DNA from 3 places in the Halomonas elongata DSM 2581 genome. Region 1 is predicted to be linked to each of the others. Evidence: riboswitches for the same ligand, from Rfam matches in the RefSeq annotation. Region 1 holds a riboswitch; each other region holds the start of a gene.
The links. Region 1 has a riboswitch for thiamine pyrophosphate ahead of thiM (hydroxyethylthiazole kinase). Riboswitches for the same ligand answer to the same signal wherever they lie in the genome.
Positions count from the first base shown of each region.

Region 1 (3,247 bases):
GGCCACGGTCGGCAGCGGGCTGGCGCCGGCCAGTTCCGCCAGGCCGTCGAAGCCGAGAGGCTGGGCGTGGTCGCGCTTGCTGGGAGTGGCGAAGACTGGCCCCAGCCCCAGATAGTCGAGTTTGGCGGCATTGATTCGGGCGAGTTGCTCGGGTGTCTGCACCGAGAGGCCGAGGATGGCGTCCGCTCCGAGGGCGGCCCGGGCATCGTCGACTTCGCCGTCATCCTGGCCGATGTGCAGTCCGTCGGCGCCGCTGGCCAGGGCCACCTCCAGTCGATCATTGATCAGCAGGGGCACGCTGCTGCCTGCCAGGGCGGTCTTCAGGCGTCGCGCCACGGGTACCAGTTCGGCATCGCTGGCGTGCTTGTCGCGTAGCTGTACCAGGGTTACGCCACCGCGCACGGCGGCGACGACGGTTTCCTCCAGGCCACGCTCGGCGCATAGCTCGGGGTCGGTGACCAGATAGAGGGAAAGGTCAACGCGCATGGGTGATCTCCAGTCGGGCGCGGGCGGTCAGGGTGTCGGTGTCGAGGGCATGCAGGGCATCGAGGAAGGCCACGGCGAAACTGCCCGGCCCCCGGGCGCTCTCTCCGGCAATGCTTCCGGCCACGGCATAGCCGGCCAACGCCGCCACGCAGGCCTCGAATGGGTCCTCGGCGACGGCCAGGTGAGCGCCCACCACGCCCGTCAGGGCACAGCCCAGGGTGGTGACGCGCGGCATCAGGGCATGCCCGCCGGCCACGCGTGCCAGGCGCTCGCCATCGGTGACGAGGTCGGTTTCGCCGGTGACGGCGATCACGGCGCCGGTGCGCCGAGCCAGGTCCACGGCGGCACGTTCCGCCGCTTCGGTGGTATCGGTGCTGTCGACACCCTGGCCACCGCCGCCCTGCTCGGCCAGAGCCATGATTTCCGAGGCATTGCCGCGCACCACCGTCGGCGAAAGCGCCAGCAGGCGGGCGCCGGCCTTGCGGCGCAGGGTCGTGGCGCCGACTGCCACGGGATCGAGTACCCAGGGTGTGCCGGCCTCATTGGCGGCGCGGGCGGCAGCGTCCATGGCGTCCACCCAGTCGGGCGACAGGGTGCCGATGTTGAGCGTCAGAGCACCGGCCAGGGCGGCGAACTCCTCGACCTCCTCGCGGGCATGGGCCATGGCCGGTGAGGCGCCCAGGGCGAGCAGGACGTTGGCCATGGTGTTCATGGCGACATGATTGGTGATGTTGTGAACCAGCGGGCAGGTCTCGCGCACACGGTTCAGGTGGCGAGCGAGGTCGATGGTGTGCATGGCGCCTCCCGGGCGGCGGGAGGTGCTGGCCTCGGGATGGCCGGCACGACTCCCTCCGCCGGCATTATCCGGGTCAGGTGATGAGGGTGCGTCTCAGCCGGGCGGCATGGCGTCCGGCGCCCCTGTCGTCAGGCCTTCTACTATCCGTGCCCGGTTGGCACCTGTAAAGAGGCGGCGACGAGCCTTGCCGTCGCCGCCGTCCTTTGCCTCAGGAACGCTTGGGCTGCTTGACCAGGCGCAGGTAGGGCTTCTGCTCGTCCCAGCCTTCGGGGAAGAGGGTCTTGGCCTCTTCGTTGCTCACGGCGGGCACGATGATGCAGTCATCACCATCCTGCCAGTTCACCGGCGTGGCCAGCTTGTGTTCGTCGGTGAGCTGCAGGCTGTCGAGTACGCGCAGCACCTCGGCGAAGTTGCGGCCGGTGCTGGCCGGATAGGTGATGGTCAGGCGCACCTTCTTGTTCGGATCGATGATGAAGACGCTGCGCACCGTCAGGGTGTCGTTGGCGTTGGGGTGAATCATGCCGTAGAGGTCGCTGACCTTGCGGTCGCCGTCCGCCAGCAGCGGGAAGTTCAAGCCTTGCCCCTGGGTTTCCTGGATATCCCCGGCCCAGGCTTCGTGATCCTCGAGCGGGTCCACGGAAAGGCCGATGGCCTTGGTGTTGCGCTTGTCGAATTCCGGCTTGAGTCGCGAGACTTCGCCGAGCTCGGTGGTGCACACCGGGGTGAAGTCCTTGGGATGCGAGAACAGAATGACCCAACTGTCTCCGGCCCACTCGTGGAAATTGATGGTGCCGGCAGTGCTCTCTTGGGTGAAGTCGGGCGCTGTATCGCCGAGTTGCAGTGCCATGTTGGCCTCCTGATGGATGGGTAAGTGGCATCGCGGGCGCGGTGCCGGTTCGACGGTTTCAAGCATTGCACGATGATGGCGCGTGTGGAAACAACCGCTGGCCATATGCTCAGTCGAATTTACGCTTAGCTCGGGCTTCGAGCGGACCATCGATAGGGCGCTGTGAACCCCTCCCTGGGCGCTACATCCGCCATTCATGGCGGATGACCCTCGCTTCGTCTTGTCCCCGGCGCCTACTGCCATTGAACGTTTGGCCATTCGCTCTCAAGCAGTGTCTTCTAGGGGGCTGGAGCGGCGGCGCCGAGATACCGCTCCCGCCAGTAATCCAGATCCACCGCCGAGGTGGTGACGCGCCGCCCCCGGCCCGGGGCGTGGATCATCTGGCCATGCCCCAGGTAGATGCCGACATGGCTGGCATCACCGCGGCCGGCGGTGTCGAAGAACAACAGATCCCCCGGGCGGGCCTTGTCGATCGGCGGCAGGTTCTCGAACTGCCGGCGGGAAGTCCGGGGCACCTTGATGCCCGCCCGGGCGTAGGCGAGCTGCACCAGCCCCGAGCAGTCCAGGCCGCTCGGGGTGTCCCCGCCGAAACGGTAGGGCGTGCCGAGCGTCTGGCGTGCTTCGGCGAGGATCATGGTGCGCTCCATGGAGAGATTGCCACCGTCCCGGGTCGCCAGGTCGGGACCGGCACAGCCGGCCAGCCACGAGAGCAGTAGCGTTGCCAGCAGCCATTTCGATATCAGGGGCGTGACGTGGCGATGGCAGGCAAGTCGTGGCGGCATGCGCGGCTCCATGGCATAAGGAATCCCTCTCCCGCCTACAGCCTAGCCCGTGATGCTGGCGCTGGCGAGTATCAGCGGAAGGCGATACGCGTGCCATGGGTCAAGCGTTCTTCGGGCGTCATGGCGTGTCCGGGAACGCCGATCATCTCGTCGCCGCACTGGTCGTCCCAGGTCAATACGCCGTGGGTCAGGCCCAGTTCGCCGAGGCGTTCGCGAATCTCGCCGGTACCCAGGTAGGTGCAGGTATTTCCGGCCTTGTCGGTGAGGGTGGAGACGCCGCTGGCATGGTGGAAGCGCACCGTATAGATGCCATCCTGGGATTCCACCTCGACGATG
Region 1 is NC_014532.2:3,867,801-3,871,047, reverse strand. Features, by position in the region: gene thiE (thiamine phosphate synthase) at 1-486, opposite strand, end outside; gene thiM (hydroxyethylthiazole kinase) at 476-1,282, opposite strand; TPP riboswitch at 1,316-1,416, opposite strand; gene HELO_RS18165 (peroxiredoxin) at 1,491-2,129, opposite strand; gene HELO_RS18160 (C40 family peptidase) at 2,408-2,911, opposite strand; gene HELO_RS18155 (hypothetical protein) at 2,983-3,247, opposite strand, start outside.

Region 2 (3,247 bases), 790 kb from region 1:
GGCTGTTGCAGGGCGTGACCTGGCTCCAGGTCGAGGCGATACCCACCTGCGGCTTGCTGAAGTCGTCATCGGAAAAGCCCACCGCGCGCAGCATGGCGCGGCTGGCCGACTTGCCGACGCCATCCACCACCGGGGCGGAATAGCGACGACGTGAATCACTTGGCGTATCGCTCATGCGGGTTCTCCTCGGGTCTCGGCTCGCTAGTCAGACCTTAGAGGGTGGCTGGCCACACCCGCGCTGGCAACCCGGGAAGGCCTGCCCATTGGCACTCGCGACTCAGGAGACACCCTCGGAGGCGACCGACCGGGAACGCCGGGCGGGCCGACACCAGGCAATCAACAGACTGACCAGCGTCGAGGCGATCAGGGCGCAGAGAAACGGCGACAAGGTGGGAATGCCACCCGGGAAGCTGGCCGCCTGAACGCCCGCCATCAGGCTGCCCTGGGCCACCCAGCCCGGCACGACCGCACCCACCAGGCCTGCCACACCGCCGGCCATTGCCGCCAGGGAGCCCATCCGCCGCCAGACGCCCAGCAAGACCGGCACCACGGTGGCCGCACACAGCAGATCGGCGATCAGAAACAGCCGCAACACGGAGAGTTCCTGCAGGGCGACCACCACCACCGGGACCATCAGGACCACGGTGGCCAGCCGCGCGGAGCCGATGGATAGCCCGCGACGCCCGGAGCCCGCCACCACCAGGGAGGCGATGGCGTTCTGCAGGGTATCCACGCTCGACGCCACCAGGGTGACGGCCAGCACCAGTGCCGGCACGGCCAGCCAACCCGGCGCCTCGGCCAGCAGCGCGAAGAAGGGAATCGGCGGCTCGCCCAACGGCAATCCATGCATGGCGGCCAGAATGCCGAGGCCACCGATCACCATGACCACCAGCAGCACGCCAACCCCGCCCAGCAGGGCGCCGCGCCCCAGTGCGCCATTCGTCTCGGCGGCCCAGACACGCTGCCAGTACCCCTGGTGGAACAGCTCCGCCGCCGTGACCGCGATAATCAGGGTCAAGGCCACCGAGAGGGCATTCACCGAAGGCGTGGTCGGCATTGACGCGTTTTCCGGCAAGGGCGGCAGGACCCAGACCACCACGCCGGCCACCAGCACCAGAAGCGCCAGCAGCAGCCAGCCCTGCCAGCGATCCGTGGCCAGGCTGGCACGCAGTCCGCCCACTGCCGTGTACACCAGGGTGACGACCGCCACGCCCATCACCACCAGCCCCGCCGGCACCTCGGAAAGCAAGGAGGCAATCGCGCCAATGGCCGTCAGTTCGGCGGCCAGGAAACACGCCATGTAGAGGATCGAAACGAGCGTGACCCAGCGCCGCACGCCCTGCCCATAGCAGGCCTCGGCGAACTCGCCGATGCTGCGCCCCTCGGGCAGGTAACGACGGATCACCGGCCCGTACAGGCTCAGCACGATGAAGGGCAAGGCGGAGCCGAGGGCATAGCCGACCAGCGCCAACGGCCCGACCATGGCACCGATCTCCGGTGGCGCGAAGAGAATCCAGGCCCCCATGCCCGATGCCAGGAAGGAAACGCCCAGCGAGCGGGCGCTCTGGGAGTTGCGAGCGGTCACATAGTCGTCGAGGGGGCCATCGGCCCGGCGGGCCCGCAGGCCCAGGTAGGCAAAACACAGCAGCGCCGCGCCGAGCACGGCTGACGTCAAGTAAGGCATGTCGCACTTCCTCCGCCGGTGTGAACCGGATCAGGTTCCAGGGTCAGCGTCACGCGCTTTCTCAGCCCCGTCGGTACGAGACTCCCCTGGCGACAGTGAATGAATTGTGGGGCACAGGCCGCGAAAATCACCCTGTGCATGACGGCCCGGAAGGACCGCCCGACAGCATGCCACACTCAGCAGTGGAAGACGAACAGTGGCTCAGAACGCCGTTTCGAGCGTCTCGGTCACCGTCAGGTGTTCATCGACCAGGCAGATGCGCCGCCACTTGTCGAAGGTCAGGCAGGGGTGGGAAGCCCCGAAGGCCACCACGTCACCGACCCGTACATTGTCGGCGTGCTCGGGCAAGCGGATGAAGGCATGCTGGTCCATCAGCTTGGTGAGCTCCCAGCCCGACACGCTCAGCACCTCGTCCGCCGAGCCGCCCTCGCGATAGCGGCGCAGCGGCTCGGGCAGGTGATCGAAGCCGATGTCGCGCTTGCCGAGCGCCACGATGGCCAGTCCCGGCTCGGGCAACGACTGCACCTGGGCGAAGACCTCGAGCGCCGGCCGCAGCCCTTCGTGCAGATCGGGCCGCCGCGACAGCACGCCGCGCTGGGCCTGGCGATAGATGCCATGATCGTGCACCACATAGCAGCCCGGGCGGATCACCGGGGTGAAGCGGGAGCGCAGCTCGGCGGCGTCGAAGGTCTCGGCGATCAGGTCATACCAGGCCGATCCCGAGGCGGTGATGATCGGGGCATCCACGCCGAACCGGCCCTCGTCATCCAGGCGACGGGCGGCCTCGACCAGCCGTGCGGCGTAATCGCGAATCGCCGGCACCGGATCCTCGGCATGCACCACGCCCTCGTAGCCTTCCATGCCGGCCAATGCCAGGCCCGGCTCGGTGTCGACGATCCGGGCCAGCTCGCTCACCGCCTCGACGGAACGGCAGCCGGTGCGCCCGCCTTCGACGCCCAGCTCGATCAGCACCTTGAGGGTCAGGCCACGTTCAGAGAAGAAACGCCCCAGGGCCCGCGCATTGTCCTCGCCATCGATCACGCAGTGGAAGTCGGCGCCCGCCTCGATCAGATCGGCAATGATCGCCATGTTGGCACGGCCCACCAGCTGGTTGGCCATCAACAACCGCTCGACTCCACTGACGAACGCCGCGCGACACTGCGGTGCGGTGGCCAGGGTGATGCCCCAGGCGCCCGCCTCGAGCTGACGACGGAACAGCTCGGGCGTCATGGTGGTCTTGCCGTGCGGCGCCAGCTCTGCGCCATGCGACTCGGCGAAACGCTGCATCCACGCCAGGTTGTGCGCCAGCGGCGCTTCCTGGATCGCCGCCGCCGGCAGACTCACGCCCTCCAGCAGCGAGGTCCCGGATTCCGGGACTCCCTTGTCACCCATCTTCGACGCCATCTGACGCATCTCGTCACTCCTCGTGTTCGGGAATCGGGCCTTGCGACACCGCCTTCGCGACGGCGCCCTGATAAAAACTTTCACACATATTGATTTCTTGTTAGAAAATACCATACCTTGATCGACAGGCAACCACAGGCCCTTCTCTAAGGATCCAAG
Region 2 is NC_014532.2:598,064-601,310, reverse strand. Features, by position in the region: gene ilvD (dihydroxy-acid dehydratase) at 1-175, opposite strand, end outside; gene HELO_RS02760 (SLC5/6 family protein) at 278-1,684, opposite strand; TPP riboswitch at 1,674-1,782, opposite strand; gene HELO_RS02755 (amino acid deaminase) at 1,886-3,097, opposite strand.
Region 2: it holds a riboswitch for thiamine pyrophosphate, as region 1 does, so the genes downstream of both, HELO_RS02760 (SLC5/6 family protein) here and thiM (hydroxyethylthiazole kinase) in region 1, are expected to answer to the same signal.

Region 3 (3,247 bases), 1.3 Mb from region 1:
CCTTCGGCTGGATCGTCATCGCTTTCTGGAGTGGGATCATCGGCTTCGTGCTGTCCCTGGCCGGCCGCGATCCACTCAGCCTGACCAAGGTATCGCCCCCCAGACCGCCTGAGGATGCGCGTTCTCGCACCGCTCTGGTCATGCCGATCCACAACGAGGATGTCGAACGGGTAGCCGCCGGTCTCGAGGCCACCTGTCGAGACCTGCCGCCGATCACCGAAGCACGACGCATCGAAGCCTTCGTACTCAGCGACAGCACCGACGCCGACATCGTCGCCCGGGAACGCGCCACCATGGCCGCGCTGCAGCATCGCCTTGCCGACCACTGCCAGCTCCACTACCGGCACCGTGACAGCAATGCCGGCCGCAAGGCCGGCAATCTGGGCGACTTCTGCCAGCGCTGGGGGCAGCACTATGACTTCATGCTGGTGCTCGACGCCGACAGCCTGATGAGCGGTGACACCGTGCACCAACTGATCGCGGAGATGGAAGCCAATCCGCGCCTCGGCCTGCTGCAGACAGTGCCGATCCCGGTCCGCCAGGACAGCCTGTTCGGCCGCGCCAACCAGTTCGCCGCCGCCGTCTATTCGCCCATGCTGGCCACCGGGCTGAGCTTCTGGCAGTCCGATGCCGCCAACTACTTCGGGCACAACGCCATCATGCGCGTCGACGCCTTCACTCGACATTGCGGACTCCCCGAACTGCCCGGACGCCCGCCACTCGGCGGCGACATCCTGAGCCACGACTTCGTCGAGGCGGCCCTGTTGCGACGCGCCGGCTGGGAAGTGCGCATGCGCACCGATCTCGGCGGCAGCTTCGAGGAAATGCCGAGCCATATCCTCGACTACGCCAAGCGCGATCGCCGCTGGGTCCAGGGCAACCTGCAGCACCTGCGCCTCTTGGGTGGCAGCGGCCTGCACATGCTCAGCCGTGTGCATTTCCTGTGCGGCGCCCTGGCCTACCTGTCATCGCTGATCTGGCTGGCGATCCTGGTGGTCAGCACCATCGACGCCCTGATGCGCGCTCTCATCGAGCCCAACTTCTTCACCTCCAACGCCCAGCTCTTTCCCAACTGGCCCATCGCCCCACCCAACCTGATCATGCCCCTGCTCGGCGGCACCCTGGCGATGCTGCTGATGCCCAAGGTCCTGGGCGTCTGCCTGGCGTTGCGCCGGCATCCGGGCCTGTACGGCGGTCGGGCCAAGCTGGCGGCGAGCGCCCTGCTGGAAGCCCTGTTCGCGATGCTGATCGCCCCGCTGATGATGGTCTTTCACAGCCGCTTCGTGATCGAAGTGTTGAGCGGGCGCACGGTCGCCTGGAATCCACAATCCCGCGAGGGACGTGCCCTGCCCTGGCGCGAAGCGCTGCGCCATACCTGGCCGGGCACCCTGGCGGGCACCTTCTGGGCCTGGATCACCTGGTGGTACACCCCGACCTTCTTCTGGTGGCTGACGCCCGTCTGGCTGGGCCTGATGCTGGCCGCGCCCCTGGTTCGCCTGAGCAGCAGCCTCACCATCGGCCGACGCCTACGGCAACGTGGCCTGTTGCTGGTACCCAGCGAGACGGCCCCACCCGCCGTGTTGAAAGGGCTGACGCTTCCCGCCACCGTCGACGGCAATGCCGAGCCGGCGCCGCCGCCTGCGGAACGCCCCTGCGACATGCCGCTTCAATCCTTCTCGCGGGACTGGGCACGCCACCCGCCCACTCAGCAGCAAGGTATCGGCAAATGACGAGGGGGACTGTTCATTGCCGAACAAGCTGCTAGACTGAGGCCACTCGCTTGACGGGGTGCCGGTTGAGCCGGCTGAGATGACGCGCGTTCGCGACGAACACAGCGTTGATCCCGTGGAACCTGATCCGGGTAGGTGCGCCATCGCGCACGTGAACCGGCGTAGGGAATCAGGCGGTGGACTCGACCTCTTCTCCCGGCAGTCCTCCCTCCTCGTTTCGCTTCGCCCGCTTTCCGGATCCCGACACCGGAGACATGATGGGTTATCGTTTCAGCGACCTGACCGACGCCTGCCAGCAAGACTGGCGCGCCTATATCGAGCACGACTTCGTTCGCTCCCTCGGTGATGGCAGCCTCGACCCGGCGGCCTTTCGCCACTACCTGCAGCAGGACTACCTGTTCCTGATCCACTTCTCCCGGGCCTATGCTCTGGCGGCCTACAAGAGCCACGACCTGACCGAGTTGCGCCATGCCTTCGAGGGGCTCAAGACCATTCTCGACGTGGAGCTCGGCCTGCACGTGGGGTTCTGCCGCGAATGGGGCATTTCCGAGGATGACCTGGCCAAGCTGCCCGAAGCCCGCGCCACTCTCGCCTATACCCGTTACGTACTGGACACCGGCAGTCGCGGCGATCTGCTCGACCTTCACGTGGCGCTCTCCCCCTGCCTGGTGGGTTACGGCGAGATCGCCAACTGGCTGAACGCGCGCCAGGAAACCATACGGGGCGACGACAATCCTTTCGACGCCTGGATCGCCATGTACGAAAGCGACGATTTCCAGGGGGCCATGCACGACGAAGTTGCCTGGCTGGACGCTCGTTTGGCGGAGGTCACACCCGAGCGCTTCGCGCGGCTGGCGGGCATCTTCCGCGACGCCACCCGCCTGGAGATCGACTTCTGGCAGATGGGGCTGGACCGCGCGGACTAGCCCACTGCCTTGATAACCATTGCCGGCTGCGCGGACGCCAGGAGCTCCAGGCAGAAACTTCCCGGCACTGAAACCGTCCGCCAGCAATGGCGGGCACTACCACGCTTGACGGGGTGCCGTTGACGACGGCTGAGATCATGCGAAAACAGCATGGATCCCGTTGAACCTGAGAGGGTGTTTACAAACTACTGCGCTCGGCCATGCCGCGTTGAAATCAGCCTCAAAATGCTCATTTACCTCATCGTAAACTCCGCGTTTTCGGCTGATTTCGCCTAGCCCTGGCCATCGCTCGTGGCATTTGTAAATACCCTCTGCACTGGCTAGGACCAGCGTAGGGATCAAGCGATACGCCGCCGGACCATCCCGCCCGGTGGCCCCTGTCCCCCAGCGGTCCTCCCTGACAAATCATCCAAGCCAAGGGAGCACGACCATGAGCAAGACCACCAACTTCCTCAACGAAACCGCCCGCGTCGACGAGGCCGCCGTCCAGGCCCTGCCGGGTTCGCGCAAGATCCATGTCGAGGGCTCGCGGCCCGACATCCGCGTCCCCTTCCGCGAGATCAGCCTCTCGCCGACCAGCACCTCCGGGGC
Region 3 is NC_014532.2:2,523,318-2,526,564, forward strand. Features, by position in the region: gene mdoH (glucans biosynthesis glucosyltransferase MdoH) at 1-1,730, shown strand, start outside; TPP riboswitch at 1,775-1,916, shown strand; gene tenA (thiaminase II) at 1,988-2,656, shown strand; gene thiC (phosphomethylpyrimidine synthase ThiC) at 3,087-3,247, shown strand, end outside.
Region 3: it holds a riboswitch for thiamine pyrophosphate, as region 1 does, so the genes downstream of both, tenA (thiaminase II) here and thiM (hydroxyethylthiazole kinase) in region 1, are expected to answer to the same signal.